One region of the Desulfonatronum zhilinae genome, then DNA from elsewhere that is predicted to be linked to it. Evidence: predicted binding sites of a transcription regulator. Region 1 holds the regulator's gene; the other holds the start of a gene.
The links. Region 1 encodes HrcA, which represses chaperone genes, less so after heat shock. Its sites were predicted from a motif close to TGTTAGCACTCNNNNNNNNNGAGTGCTAACA; they were not measured.
Positions count from the first base shown of each region.

Region 2: the regulator HrcA is predicted to act here: its motif matches at 4,535-4,565, upstream of groES (co-chaperone GroES).

Region 1 covers NZ_FXUJ01000020.1:29,171-36,239, forward strand. The annotation lists gene AC559A_RS14675 (hypothetical protein) at 1-862, opposite strand, end outside; gene dnaK (molecular chaperone DnaK) at 1,025-2,944, opposite strand; gene grpE (nucleotide exchange factor GrpE) at 3,029-3,652, opposite strand; gene hrcA (heat-inducible transcriptional repressor HrcA) at 3,693-4,724, opposite strand; gene rfbD (dTDP-4-dehydrorhamnose reductase) at 4,997-5,887, opposite strand; gene rfbB (dTDP-glucose 4,6-dehydratase) at 5,884-6,918, opposite strand; gene AC559A_RS14705 (response regulator) at 7,064-7,069, opposite strand, start outside.
Region 2 covers NZ_FXUJ01000002.1:102,467-109,535, forward strand. The annotation lists gene hflX (GTPase HflX) at 1-1,269, shown strand, start outside; gene AC559A_RS02895 (GGDEF domain-containing protein) at 1,289-2,299, opposite strand; gene groL (chaperonin GroEL) at 2,499-4,145, opposite strand; gene groES (co-chaperone GroES) at 4,217-4,507, opposite strand; gene amrB (AmmeMemoRadiSam system protein B) at 4,865-5,668, shown strand; gene AC559A_RS02915 (PAS domain-containing hybrid sensor histidine kinase/response regulator) at 5,766-7,069, opposite strand, start outside.

The DNA.
Region 1 (7,069 bases):
GGCCGACGCAGATACCGGGCGTCCCGAAGTGCTCCTGCAATTCGTCGAGGTCCTCGACGAAAGGCCGGGGATCAGTCCACACACCTTGCTGCAGGAGGCGCTGCATGGCCGCCCAGGTCTCAGGCCATTCTCCCGGACGTTGCCGGGCTTCGCGACGGCGCTGTTCCCAGGCGAACACGGAGTTGGGAAAGGCGGTCGACTCCGCGGATGGGACTCGCTCTACAAGCCGTTGGAGCGACGCATCCGGGATTTCCCTGACGATTTGGACCACGACCCGTTCCAGTTCGGCCTTGGCCTGGGCGTCCGGGGCAGCGGCGTGCAGGTCGGCGAAGAGAAGGGGCAAGGGGGCGTAGTCCCTGTGCTGGCGGTATATTTCCGAGAGTCGGATCCCGGCGGAGGACCGCAAGGACCACGGGGATTCCGGTTGCCGCAGGATCTGAAGCAGATAGTCCTCGGCCTGATCCTCCTTGCCCTGCCCCAGCAGGGCAAGGACCCGGTAATCGTGCCAGAACCAGTCCAGGCGCAGTTTCGGGTCCAGCAGGGCCCAGCGGATCAGGGCGTCCTGGGCGCGGACGTAGTCCTGGGTCTGCAGGGAACTGACGGCCAACCGCTCCCAGGCTAGGTCCAGTTGGCGATGATCCAGCGGCTCGGACACCAGGACATCGTAGAGTTGTCGACTGCGTTGGTAGTCCCTGGCCTGCCACGCCGCGTCGGCTTGCAGGAGCAGCCCCTGAACGGTCTCTTCCGCGGGCGGCGGGGCAATGGGGGGCAGGCGTTTCTTCTCAATGCAGCCGCCGGTGAAAAAGACCGGGATGATCAGGAGAAGGATCAGGATTCCGCGTAGAGCAAGTTGGTGAACCATGCAACCGCCTTGAAAAGGAGACTCTGGGGCATCTTGGATATCGGACGAGATAAAGGCAGCGGGCGTCGCGTACAAAAAAAGCCTGACCCGCGTTAACGCGGGTCAGGCTTGAGGTATAGGGATACGGCAAACAGCCTGTCAAGGCGACGGCATCCCGGAGTGCTACTTGACCTCGGTGTAGTCCGCGTCCACGACGTCGTCGTCCTTCTTCGGACCGTCCTGCTGGCCGCCCGGCTGCGCTCCAGGCTGGGGACCGGCTTGGCCGCCCTGTTCTCCACCGCTTTTCTGGGCGTAGAGTTGTTCGGCCAGCTTGTGCGAAGCCTGGGCCAACTCCTCGGAAGCACGGCGGATTTCAGCTTCGTCGTCGCCTTCCATGAGCTTCTTCAGGCTTTCGATCTTGGTTTCGATTTCGCCGCGCAGCACGGAGTCCAACTTGTCGCCCAGGTCGTTGATGGACTTCTCCGTGGCGTAAATCAGGGAGTCAGCGTGGTTGCGGGCTTCGATGAGCTGCTGTTTCTTCTTGTCCTCGTCCGCGTGGGTCTCGGCGTCCCTGACCAGGTTCTGGATTTCGTCCTCGGACAGGCCGCTGGAAGCGGTGATCCGGATGGACTGCTCCTTGCCCGTGCCCAGGTCCTTGGCCGAGACGTTGACGATCCCGTTGGCGTCGATGTCAAAGGCCACCTCCACCTGGGGCATGCCCCGGGGAGCGGGCGGGATGCCGGTCAACTCGAAGCGGCCCAGGGTTTTGTTGTCCCCGGCCATGGGCCGTTCGCCCTGGAGCACGTGAATGGAAACCGAAGGCTGGTTGTCCGCGGCCGTGGTGAAGACCTGGCTCTTGCGGGTCGGGATGGTGGTGTTGCGCTCGATGAGCTTGGTGCAGACTCCTCCCAGGGTTTCGATGCCCAAAGACAGCGGGGTGACGTCCAACAGCAAGACGTCCTTGACGTCCCCGGCCAGAATTCCGCCCTGAATGGCCGCGCCCATGGCCACGACCTCGTCCGGATTCACGCCCTTGTGCGGTTCGCGTCCAAAAAAGTCCTGGACTTTTTTCTGCACCAGGGGCATCCGGGTCATCCCGCCGACCAGGATCACCTCGTCGATGTCCGAGGTCTTCAGTCCGGCGTCGGCCAGGGCCTTTTTGCAGGGCTCAATGGTTCGGTCCACCAGGTCTTCCACCAACTTGTCCAGCTTGGCCCGGGAGAGCTTGATCAGCAGGTGTTTGGGGCCGTTCTGGTCCGCAGTGATGAAGGGCAGGTTGATTTCCGTCTCCATGGAGGTGGAGAGTTCCTTCTTGGCCTTTTCTCCGGCTTCCTTGAGCCGCTGCAGAGCCATGCGGTCCTTGGACAGATCAATTCCGTTGTCCCGCTTGAATTCGCTGACGAGGTAATCGATAACCCGGTGGTCGAAGTCCTCGCCGCCAAGAAAGGTGTCGCCGTTGGTGGCCCGGACTTCAACGACGTTGTCGCCGACTTCCAGAATGGAAATGTCGAAGGTCCCGCCGCCCAGGTCGAACACGGCGACCTTTTCGTTCTTTTTCTTGTCAAAGCCGTAGGCCAGGGAGGCCGCGGTGGGCTCGTTGATGATCCGCTTGACTTCCAGTCCGGCGATCCGTCCGGCGTCCTTGGTGGCCTGGCGCTGGCTGTCGTTGAAGTAGGCCGGAACGGTGATTACGGCCTCGGTCACGGTTTCGCCCAGATAGGCTTCGGCGTCGGACTTCAGCTTCTGCAGGATCATCGCCGAAATTTCCGGAGCGCTGTACTTCTTGCCGTTGATGTCCACGTAGGAATCGCCGTTGCTCCCTTCGACGATCTTGTACGGGCAACTATCCTTCCAGGACGTGATTTCCTTGGCGTCGAAACGACGGCCCATCAGTCGCTTGATGGCGAATACGGTCTTTTCCGGGTTGGTGACGGCTTGGCGCTTGGCAATCTCACCGACCAGCCGTTCCTTGTCGGTGAAGGCCACGATGGACGGAGTGGTTCGTCCGCCTTCGGGGTTGGTGATGCATTTGGGCTCCTTGCCCTCCATCACATAGACGCAACTATTCGTCGTTCCCAGATCGATACCGATGATTTTTCCCATGTTTTTGATTCCTCCTGAACGCAATGGATATTTTTCGATCAAGTTAAGGTTGATTGTCCGCTTGTAAAGGGGCGGATGAAAAAATTATACGGCGCACTCCATACTGACCAGCACTTTGGCCGGACGGAGCAGCCGTCCTTTGAGGCGATAGCCTTTTTGAACCACGTGGCAGACCTTGCCGGGCTCAAAGTCCGGATGCGGCTGCTGGGCCAAGGCTTCGTGCCAATTGGGGTCGAAGTCCTCGCCGGATTGGCCCAGAGGCTCCAACTCGTGGCGGGCGAGAATGTCCAGAAACAGTTTGCGGGTCATTTCCACCCCGCTGAGCAGCTCCTTGCTCGTGCCGGTCTTTCCGCCGTGCTCCAGGGCCAGGTCCAGGTTGTCCAGGATCGGCAACAGGTCTTCCAGCACGGATTCCGTGGCGAATTTGCAAAAGTCGTCCTTTTCCCGTTGCAAGCGCTTCTTCAGGTTTTCAGTGTCCGCGGCCATGCGCAGTTTTTCATCCTGGACCTGAGCCAAAAGTCGACAGTTGGGACAGACTTTTTCCTCGCACAGCCGGGTCAGCTGCTCCTCATCGATCATATCGGCAGTCATTTTCGGCGTTCCGGTCTCCTCCGATCCGTTCGCGACATCCTCGACATCAATGTTCTCGCCCACGGTATGGTCCGCCCGATGTGCCGCCTCGGCATAGGGATTATTCTTTTGAGACATGTTCTCCTCCTTGCGTATCCAGGACCCTTTATTAGGGCCCTTAAAATCGATTTCTCAAGAGCTGGCTGATCACCTGGGCCGTGAATTCGACCAGAGGGACAACCTTGGCGTAGTCCATGCGGATCGGGCCGATGATGCCCACCACTCCCAGGGGGTCGTCCTGTCCCAGGTAGGGAGAGGAAATCAGCGTGAATTCCTGCAAGCCTTCCTGATCGTCTTCGCGCCCGAAGATGATGGAAATACCATCGGGCTTGGCCACCTTGTCCAACAGTTCCAGCAGTTGGGTGCGTTCCTCCAGCATGCGCAGCAGTTCCTGAAGCTTGGCCGGGTTGGCGAACTCCGGGTGGGTAAAGAAGTTCACCGTGCCCTCGACATAGACTTCCCGCTCGTTTCCGCCGGAGAACACCTGCTGGGCCAGGACCAGGGCCTGTTGACTGACGGCCTGATACTCACGCTGGACCGCGTCCATTTCCTGGAGCAGCTTGGTCCGGACCTGGGCCAGGGTCCGGCCTTGGAACAACTGATTCAGATAATTGCTGTACGTGACCAGATCGTCCGTGCCCAACTCGGGCTCCACGGAGACGATCTTGTTGCGGACGATGCCGCCCTCCACCACCAGAATGGCCATGGCCAGGCCGGGCTTGAGCAGGATGAAGTCGATGTGCTTGAAGCCGATGTTCGTGGCCTTGGGCGCCAGGACCATGCTCACCTGCCGGGTGTAGGCCGACAGGAGCCGGGAGGCGTTGCGCAGCAGTTCGGAGACATCCCGCCTGTCGTCGCCCATGTGCTCGGTGAGCTGGGTCCGCTCCTCCGGGGTGAGCGGGTGATATTTCAATAGGGTGTCCACGTAAAAGCGGAAGCCATGCGCCGAGGGTATCCGTCCGGCCGAGGTGTGAGGCTGTTCCAGATAGCCCTTGTCCGTCAGGTCGGCCATGATGTTGCGGATGCTGGCCGGGCTGAGGTTCAGATTGGATTTTTTGGCGATGGTCCGGGACCCCACGGGCGCGGCCGTCTGGATGTAATCCTCGATGAGCGTCGTCAAAACGCCGATTTCGCGTGGCTGAAGTTCCATGGTGGTATCCTGTCTAGCACTCGATAAGAGAGAGTGCTAGACCCCATAAATATGCCGGAAGGTTCTGTCAAGGAAGGAGGGGGCGATACTCACCCGCTATCTGAATCGGTATCGAAAACGAAATCGTGATCGAAATCGAACCTTATGTCCAAGAAGATTTCGTAATCACGGAGTGATGCACAGCATTCTTAATTCCAGGTTCAATTCCGATTCGATAGCGATTTCGAGGGCATGGGCCGATGCAGGCGTGAAACGCCGCTCCATTACCTGCATCAGCAGACGTGGCAAAACACATATTCCCGCAGCCCGTGCAGCCAGGGGCGGGGCTTGACACCGGTAAGCGCGGTGAAGGATTCGCTGTTCAGTACGGAATAGGCCGGGCGGCGGGCTTTTTGCGGATATTGGTCCGAGGTGATGGGGTGGACGTCGCATTGCAGGCCCATGGCTTGCACGGCGGAAGCGGCCAGTTCGCACCAGGAGGCGCAACCGCCGTTCACGAGATGAAATATCCCGGTCCCCCCGGCTTTGAGCAATTCCACGGAATATTCGGCCAGGTCCGGGGTGTAGGTCGGAGAGCCGATCTGATCGTGGACCACGTTCAAGGAGGCGCGCTGGGAGGCTAGGGTGAGAATCTTGCTCACGAAGTTGGACCGTCCCGGTCCGAAGAGCCAAGCCGTGCGGACGATGCTCAATCGGTCCAGAGCCAGTTCCCGCAGCGCGTTCTCTCCGGCCAGTTTGGTCTTGCCGTAGACGCACAGCGGATTGACGGCGTCGTCGGGCTGGTACGGCTCGCAGCCCTGGCCGTCGAAGACAAAGTCCGTGCTGTAATGTACCAACTGGATGCCGCGCTGCTTGGCCAGGCGACCGAGCTTGACGGGCAGGAGTTTGTTCACCTGCATGGCCAGTTCCGGCTCGTCCTCGGCCAAGTCCACCTGGGTGTAGGCCACGGTGTTGCAGATCACGTCCGGCTCGTGGCGGTCCAAGAAAGCGGCGAGTTGATCCGTGTCGAAGAGATCTACGTCTTCCCGGCCCACGGGCAGCGCGGTCCAGTCGGCCTTGGTCAGGGCGGCGCAGAGGGACTGGCCCAAAAGCCCGGTCTTGCCGCCTAGGACCATGACGGTTCGCGGTGTCTGGTATGCGCGGGAATCAGTTTGCTCGTTCATCGCCGCTCTCCGTACCAGGCGTCCATGAAGTCTCGGTAGCTGCCGTCCTGAATCCTGCGCAGCCATTCCCGGTTGTCCTCGTACCACTGGATGGTTTCCTGAAGCCCTTGTTCAAAGGTGACGGACGGGGCAAATCCCAGCTCACGGGCGGACAGGGAGAAGTCCATGGCGTAGCGTCGGTCGTGACCGGGCCGGTCCTGGACAGAGCGAATCAGGGAGTGGGGCTTGCCCAGCAGGTTCAGGATGGCCGTGACTACCTGGATGTTGGTGCGTTCGGCGTCGCCGCCGAAATTGTAGACCTCCCCGGGGCGGCCCCGGTCCATGGCCAACTCCACGCCGCGGCAATGGTCCAGGACGTGAATCCAGTCCCGGACGTTGGCTCCGTCGCCGTAGACCGGCAAGGGCTTGTCTTCCCAGGCCAGGGTGATCATCAGCGGGATCAGCTTCTCTGGAAACTGGAACGGGCCATAGTTGTTGGAGCAGCGGGTGATCACCGTGGGCAGGCCGTAGGTCTCGTGATAGGCCCGGACCAGCAAATCCGCCGAGGCCTTGGACGCGGAGTAGGGACTGTTGGGGGCCAGGGGCGTATCCTCGGTGAACAGGCCCTCCGGGCCGAGGGTTCCGTAGACCTCGTCCGTGGAAACCTGTAAAAACAATTCGATTCCCGCTTTGCGGGAGGCCTCCAGCAGATTGTGCGTTCCCTGAATGTTCGTGGTGATGAACGGCGAGGAATCGTGGATGGAACGGTCCACATGGGACTCCGCCGCGAAATTGAGCACGGCCTGGATCCGGTGTTCGGCCAAAAGTCGGGGAACCAACTCCGGATCGGCGATGTCTCCATGGACGAAAACATACCGGGAGTCCTGACCTTGTTCCAGGGGCAGCAGGTTCATCCGGTTTCCGGCGTAGGTCAACTTGTCCAGGTTGACGACGAGCAGATCCTTGCGGCGCTCCATCAGGGACAGGATGAAGTTGGAGGCGATGAATCCACATCCTCCGGTGACCAGAATGCGGCTGAGACGGCGTTGCATGCGTGATCCTCTTGAATATGTGCGGGCACCGAGGTTCCCAAAACCCCCGGATGTCCTTTAAGCGTAAATGTTGAGCGACTGCCGTAAGAAAATTTTTTGGTCGCGGGCAAAGGCGTGAGCTTGTAGCCCCGGCCCGCGGCAAAGGTCAAAT
Region 2 (7,069 bases), on a different contig from region 1:
TCGGGCCTGCCCAGCGTGCTGTCCTGGGCTCATCTGCTGCCCGGTGCGTCGGACCAGGGACCGTACCGCGTTTCCAAGCCCGTCTCCTGGGACCAGGTGCACGTCGATTTCGTGGAGCAAACCGAAGCCATTGAAGAGGAACTGGGAAGGACCATCGCCGCCCAGGACGCCTCTCCGGACGCCGGACGGCCCGGGGACCGGGCCCTGCTGGTCAGCGTGGACACGCTCTCCCGGGCCGAGCAGGAGCGCAACCTCCAGGAACTGACGGAACTGGCCCGGACCGCCGGAATCAACGTGGTCGGCCTGGTGATCCAGCGGGTGACGCGCCAAAATCCCAAGCACATTCTGGGCAAGGGCAAGCTGGCTGAACTGGAGGTCCAAGCCCTGCGGGCCAATGCCGGCCTGCTGCTTTTCGATCAGGATTTAAGTCCCACTCAGATCCGCAACCTGACCCAGCTCAGCGAGCGCAAGGTCCTGGACCGGACCCAGCTGATTCTGGACATTTTCGCCCAGCACGCCAAGACCAGAGCCGGAAAACTGCAAGTGGAGATGGCCCAGTTGCGCTATGCCATGCCGAGGCTGGTCCGTCAGGACAGGGCCATGAGCCGTTTGGCCGGAGGGATCGGGGGACGAGGACCGGGGGAGACGAAGCTGGAGTTGGATCGGCGCAAGGTCCGCCAGCGGATCGCCAAAATCAAGCAGGAATTGGATGTGCTTCGCCGCCGGAGGGAAGCCACCCGGACCAGGCGGCAAAAGGTGGGGCTGCCCGTCGTGGCCATGGTCGGTTATACCAACACGGGCAAGTCCAGCTTGTTGAACGTGCTGACGTCCAGCGAGGTGCTGGCCGAAAACAAGCTCTTCGCCACCCTGGACCCAACAAGCCGCCGGGTCCGTTTTCCGGAACACCGGGAAGTAATTCTCACGGATACCGTGGGGTTCATCCGCCGTCTGCCGCCGGAACTCAAGGAGGCCTTCCGGGCCACGTTGGAAGAGTTGGACGAGGCGGACCTGTTTCTGCACGTGGCCGACGCCGCTCATCCGGAGCTGGAGCGCCAGGTCAGGGACGTCCGTGTCATTTTGACGGACATGGGGCTGCACGAAATTCCGGCTTTGCTGGTGCTCAACAAACTCGACCTGCTCGCCGCGGAAGATCGGCTTGAACTTGGCCGACTTTTTCCGGAAGGCGTCGGGATCTCCGTGGCGTCCGGCGAGGGGCTGGAGCACCTGGTCCAACGGATCATGGCCGCCCTGCCGACGTCGGTGGCGTAGGGGAGAGTTTTTCCCCGTCCTAGTCCTTCGAGTACAACTCGACCCTGTTCCTGCCGTTGCTTTTGGCCTGATACAAAGCCTTGTCCGCGACGTCGAGCAGGGAGGAAATGCCCGGACACAGCCCGCACACGGTATGCAGTTCCCCGACCCCGGCGCTGATGGTGATTTTGATTCCAGCCGAGAGCACCTCGCCGTCGGCGTCGCGAACCAGGAAATTGTAGTTCTCGATCTTCTTGCGGATCGTCTCGGCCAGCGCCACGGCCTCCTCCCCGGAAATCCCGGGCAGAACCAGGGCGAACTCTTCTCCTCCGAAACGGGCCGGAAAAAAATCGCGCGAATTCAATTTGGCCTGGAACTCGACGAAGGATCGGATCATCGCGCCCACCGTGACCAGGGCTTGATCCCCCACCAGATGGCCGTAGTCGTCGTTGAATTTCTTGAAGTGGTCGATGTCCATGAAGATCAGGGACAAGGGTTTTCCGGAAGCCACGGCCTCGGAAATGGCCCGGCTCAGAAAGGCGTCCAGGGCCCGACGATTGTTCAGCTTGGTCAAATCGTCGGTCAGTCCCATGGAGACGATGGTTTCCAGGTCCTGTTGCAACAGGCCCTCGATCTTCTGAAAGCCGCCCTGAATACCACGCACCATTTCGTCCAGGGGTTGTTCGCTCTGAATGGTTTCCAGGGTCATCGCGCTCAATTCCTGGACGTCGTTTTTCCTGTGCGCCAACAGCTCCTGAAACTGTTTGATCAACTGCGCGGTATCCTGCAGGGCCTCGGTCAGTCTTTCCCGCCACTGGTCGTTGATGATCCCCTCGTTGTCCCGGACCAGCCTGCGGAAGGCTTCATCGGAAAAGTCCTTCTTGCGCAGCACCTCCATGACCAGTTCCTGGGTTCGCTCGCGTTGTGTCGGGGTCAAAAAATCGTAGTCCCTGATGCTGCGCATATACAGTATCAAGCCGCGCCATTTGGACTCCCGGGGCACCCCCAGCCGATCCATGGTTCCGCAGAGATCTTCAAAGCATCGTTTCATCCGACCACCCCTTGCCCATACGATTCATGTCGTTCTCGAAAACCAGGCAACTAGACCCGCGCATACCCTTGCCCTGAAACCGTGTTAAAGCAAACCCGGCAATTCGCGCAAGACCTGCTTGTCGCACCAAAAACAAAAGGCCGGACAAAAATGTCCGGCCTTTTGCTGCGAAGCAGTATCCGTTCTCGTGGACAGGCGTTTAGTACATTCCGCCCATTCCACCCATTCCACCCATTCCGCCGCCGGGCATGGGCATGTCCTTCTTGGGCTCAGGCTTTTCGGCCACGGCGCATTCGGTGGTCAGCAGCAGACCGGCCACGGAAGCGGCGTTCTGCAGGGCAATGCGGGTCACCTTTTTGGGATCAATGACGCCGGCGGCGATCAGGTCTTCGTAGACGCCGGTGGCGGCGTTGAAGCCGAAGCCGTCCTTGCCGTCCTTGACCTTCTCCACCACGATGGAGCCTTCGAAGCCGGCATTGGCGGAGATCATCCGCAGCGGCTCCTCAATGGCCCGACGGACCAGGGCCACACCGGCGGCCTCGTCGTCGTCCACGGTCTTGATGGCATCCAGGCTCTTCACGGCACGAACCAGGGCCACGCCGCCGCCGGGCACGATGCCTTCCTCAACCGCGGCGCGGGTGGCGTTCAGAGCGTCCTCGACCCGGGCCTTCTTTTCCTTCATCTCGGTTTCGGTGGCCGCGCCCACGTTGATCACGGCCACGCCGCCGACGATCTTGGCCAGCCGCTCTTGCAGCTTTTCACGGTCGTAATCGGAGGTGGTCTCTTCGATTTCGCTGCGGATCTGGCGCACCCGGGCCTTGATCTGCTCAGGATCGCCAGCACCGTCGATGATCGTGGTGTTTTCCTTGTTGATCACGATGCGCTTGGCCTTGCCCAGGTCGTTCAGGGAGATGTTCTCCAACTTGATGCCCAGGTCTTCGGAAACCATCTGGCCGCCGGTCAGGATGGCGATATCCTGGAGCATGGCCTTGCGGCGCTCACCGAAGCCGGGGGCCTTGACCGCGGAAACCTGCAGGGTGCCGCGCAGCTTGTTCACCACCAGGGTGGCCAGGGCTTCACCTTCCACATCCTCGGAGATGATCAACAGCGGCTTGGACATCTTGGCCACCTGCTCCAGCACGGGCAGCATGTCCTTCATGCTGGAGATCTTCTTTTCGCAGATCAGGATCAGCGGCTCGTCCAATTCGCAAAGCATCTTTTCCGGATCGGTCACAAAGTAGGGGGAGAGGTAGCCGCGGTCGAACTGCATGCCCTCCACCACTTCCAGGGTGGTCTCCAGGCCCTTGGCTTCCTCAACGGTGATCACGCCTTCCTTGCCGACCTTGTTCATGGCCTCGGCGATAATATTGCCGATGGTCGGGTCGTTGTTGGCGGAAATGGTGCCGACCTGGGCGATTTCCTTCTGGTCGCGGGTGGGCTTGGTCTGGTTGACCAGATCAGCCGTCACGGCCTCCACGGCCTTGTCGATGCCGCGCTTGATGGCCATGGGGTTACGGCCGGCGGTTACCAGCTTCACGCCGTCGGTGTAGATGGCCTGGGCCAGGATGGTGGCGGTGGTGGTGCCGTCGCCGGCCACGTCGCTGGTCTTGCTGGCCACTTCCTTGACCATCTGGGCGCCCATGTTCTCGAACTTGTCGGTCAGCTCGATTTCCTTGGCAACGGTTACGCCGTCCTTGGTGATGATCGGGGAACCGAAAGATTTCTCGATGACCACGTTGCGGCCCTTGGGTCCCAGAGTTACCTTTACGGCGTTGGCCAGGGTGTCTATGCCTTTCTTCAGTCGTTCACGCGCCTTGGTGTCAAAAAGCAGTTCTTTAGCAGCCATGGTTATTCTCCTTGCGTCCTAAAATTCGTTGGTGTCGTTGATGTGCCTGGTCGAATCGCGATGCGAAAGGCCTAGTCTTCAATGATGGCCAGGATGTCGTCCTCGCGCATCACCAGGAACTCTTCGCCGTCGACCTTCATCTCGGTGCCGGCGTACTTGTTGAAGAGCACCTTGTTTCCGGCGGCCACGGCCATCTCGGCGCGCTTGCCGTCGTCGCCCACCTTGCCGGGGCCCACGGCGACCACTTCGCCCTTCATCGGCTTTTCCTTGGCGGAATCAGGGATGATGATCCCTCCCTTGGTCACTTCCTCGCCCTCGAGCCGCTTTACCAGAACACGATCATTCAATGGCTTCAGTTTCATTTTTTTCTCCTCCGAATTGGTTTGTTTTGCTAGCACTCGAAGACGGTGAGTGCTAGCAAGGCGACTTATTCATGAGATGCTCAGGAAAGGCAAGCCTGTTTTTGAGCTGAATATCAAGATTATTGGCTATTTGTATTGAATTGGAAGCTAAAGATTAAATTTAAAGATGATATCAAAATAATTTAAATTTAAGCTATTGAATGCGTCATCTTGATAAAAATGCAGCAAAATTCTTCACCGTCACGCCTGGGCAGCGTTGGGGTTTTGGCGTAGGATTTGGGCCTTGCTGCCCGACTGTCTTGGTGTTTTTCAACCGCTCTGAACCCGCCATCCTAAATCTTGATCGGAGGAATCGTCATGGACCGCAACCCCGTTGTCGCCGGGCGGTTTTATCCCGGCACCAGGCAGGCCTGGGAGGCGGAAGTCCGCAGCCATCTCCCCCCGGAATCCACGCCGCGCAAAGCCCTGCTGGCCATGTTGCCACACGCCGGATACGCGTACTCCGGGTCCGTGGGCGGCAAGACCCTGTCTGAAGTGATCCCGACGGAAACCGTGCTCCTGCTGGGCCCGAACCATACCGGACTCGGACAGCCCTTGGCCTTGTGGCCCGATGGTCGCTGGCTGCTGCCCGGCGCGCACCTGGACGTGGACGAAAGGCTGGCCGGACACATCCTGGAGGCTGCTCCCGCAATTCAAGCGGACCACCAGGCCCATCTCCAGGAGCACTCCCTGGAGGTCCTCCTGCCTTTTCTCTGGGCCGTCCAACCCCAAACGAGGATCGTCCCGCTGGCCGTGGCCGAACCGCGCCTGGACGTGTTGTTGCGCACGGCCCGGGAACTGGCCGAGGTGCTCGCAAAGTGGCCCAAACCAGTACTGATCCTCGTCAGTTCGGACATGAGTCACTTTGTTTCCGCCCAGCGGGCCAAGGAACTGGACGGCCTGGCCCTGCAAGCCGCCCTGGAACGCGACCCGGAAAAGCTCTACGCCACGGTGCGCGACCAGCGGATCTCCATGTGCGGGATGCTGCCCATGACCCTGGGGCTGGCCGCGGCCAACGCACTTGGAGCGACCCAGGCCCGCCTGATCGCCTACGCCACCTCCGGCGACGCGACCGGGGACTATTCCCAGGTGGTGGGCTACGCCGGGGTGGTGGTGGAGTAGAATGATGCCGGTTTCGGTTCAACCAAAAGCCATCCGCCGCACTCCGCAGCACATGGTGCGCTCTATTGGCGATAATGGCTTTTCAGGCTCGACTCATTTACTCCTCCATGTTTTGGATTGTGCGTAAGTGTTTTTCCAGCACTTTTTCCAAATCCTCCATCCGCACCGGTTTGGCCAAATAATCGTCCATCCCGGCCTCCAAGAATTTTTCCTTATCTCCAAACATGGCATAGGCGGTCAGGGCGATGATGGGGATGTCTTTCTTGGGACCGAGGTCGGTGGATGAGCGAATGCCCTTGGTGGCTTCGACTCCGTTCATCACCGGCATCTGGATGTCCATCAGGATAACGTCGAAATCCTGATCTTTGAACAAGTCCAAAGCCTGTTGCCCATCCTCGGCCAGCGTCACCGCATGACCGGCCTTTTCCAACAGTTTGCGGGTCGGCAGGGCGTTTGACGGTTCGTCCTCAACAAACAGGATGCGCAGTTTGTGCTTGGCTTCATGAAGTTGGCCCGTCACCTCGATCTGGTCAGGGATGCCCGCACCGGCAGGCCGTTTGAACGGCAAGAGCACACGCACGGTGGTTCCTTGGCCGACTTCGCTTTCCACGGCAATCTTTCCGCCCATCAGGTCCACGAGCCGTTTGACAATAGTCAGGCCAAGACCGGCTCCCTGAAAATTTCGGGTAGAGGAAGCGTCCACCTGAAAGAAGGGGTCAAAGAGGTGTTTCGCCCCATCTTCAGGAATGCCGATGCCCGTATCCGTGACGGTGAAAAGCACATCGGCGTTATCATTCGTATCCGACGCCGACAACGTCATCTCGACTCGGACATGTCCCTTTTCCGTAAACTTCAGGGAGTTGCCAACCAGGTTAAAAAGAATCTGCCTGACCCGTGCCTCGTCTCCAATGAGTTTAAAGGGGATTGCAGAATCAACGTTGCACTCCAAGGCCACGCCCTTGGCTTGGGCATTGAAGGTGAACAGGCCGGACACGGAGTCGGCAAGCTCCTGGACGACGAACTCGGCCTCATGGATGGTCATCTTGTTCGCTTCGACCCTGGACAGGTCCAGGATATCCGAGAGCAGCCGGGTCAGTCGGTTGGCCGAGGACATGCACAATTGGACGTACTGTCGTTGATCGGAGTCCAATGTGGTATCTTCCAAAAGCTGCATCATGCCCATGATCCCGTTGAGCGGAGTGCGGATTTCATGGCTCATGTTTGCCAGGAACTCGGATTTCGCCTGGTTGGAGGCTTCGGCTTGCTCCTTGGCTGCCAACAAGGCTCTCTCGGCCTGCTTCAACTCAGTCAGATCGACATCAATGCAGAACAGCTCAGGAGGTTGGCCGGGTCTGTGGATAATGGCGTGGCTGGAATAAACCTGGATACGAGACCCGTCCT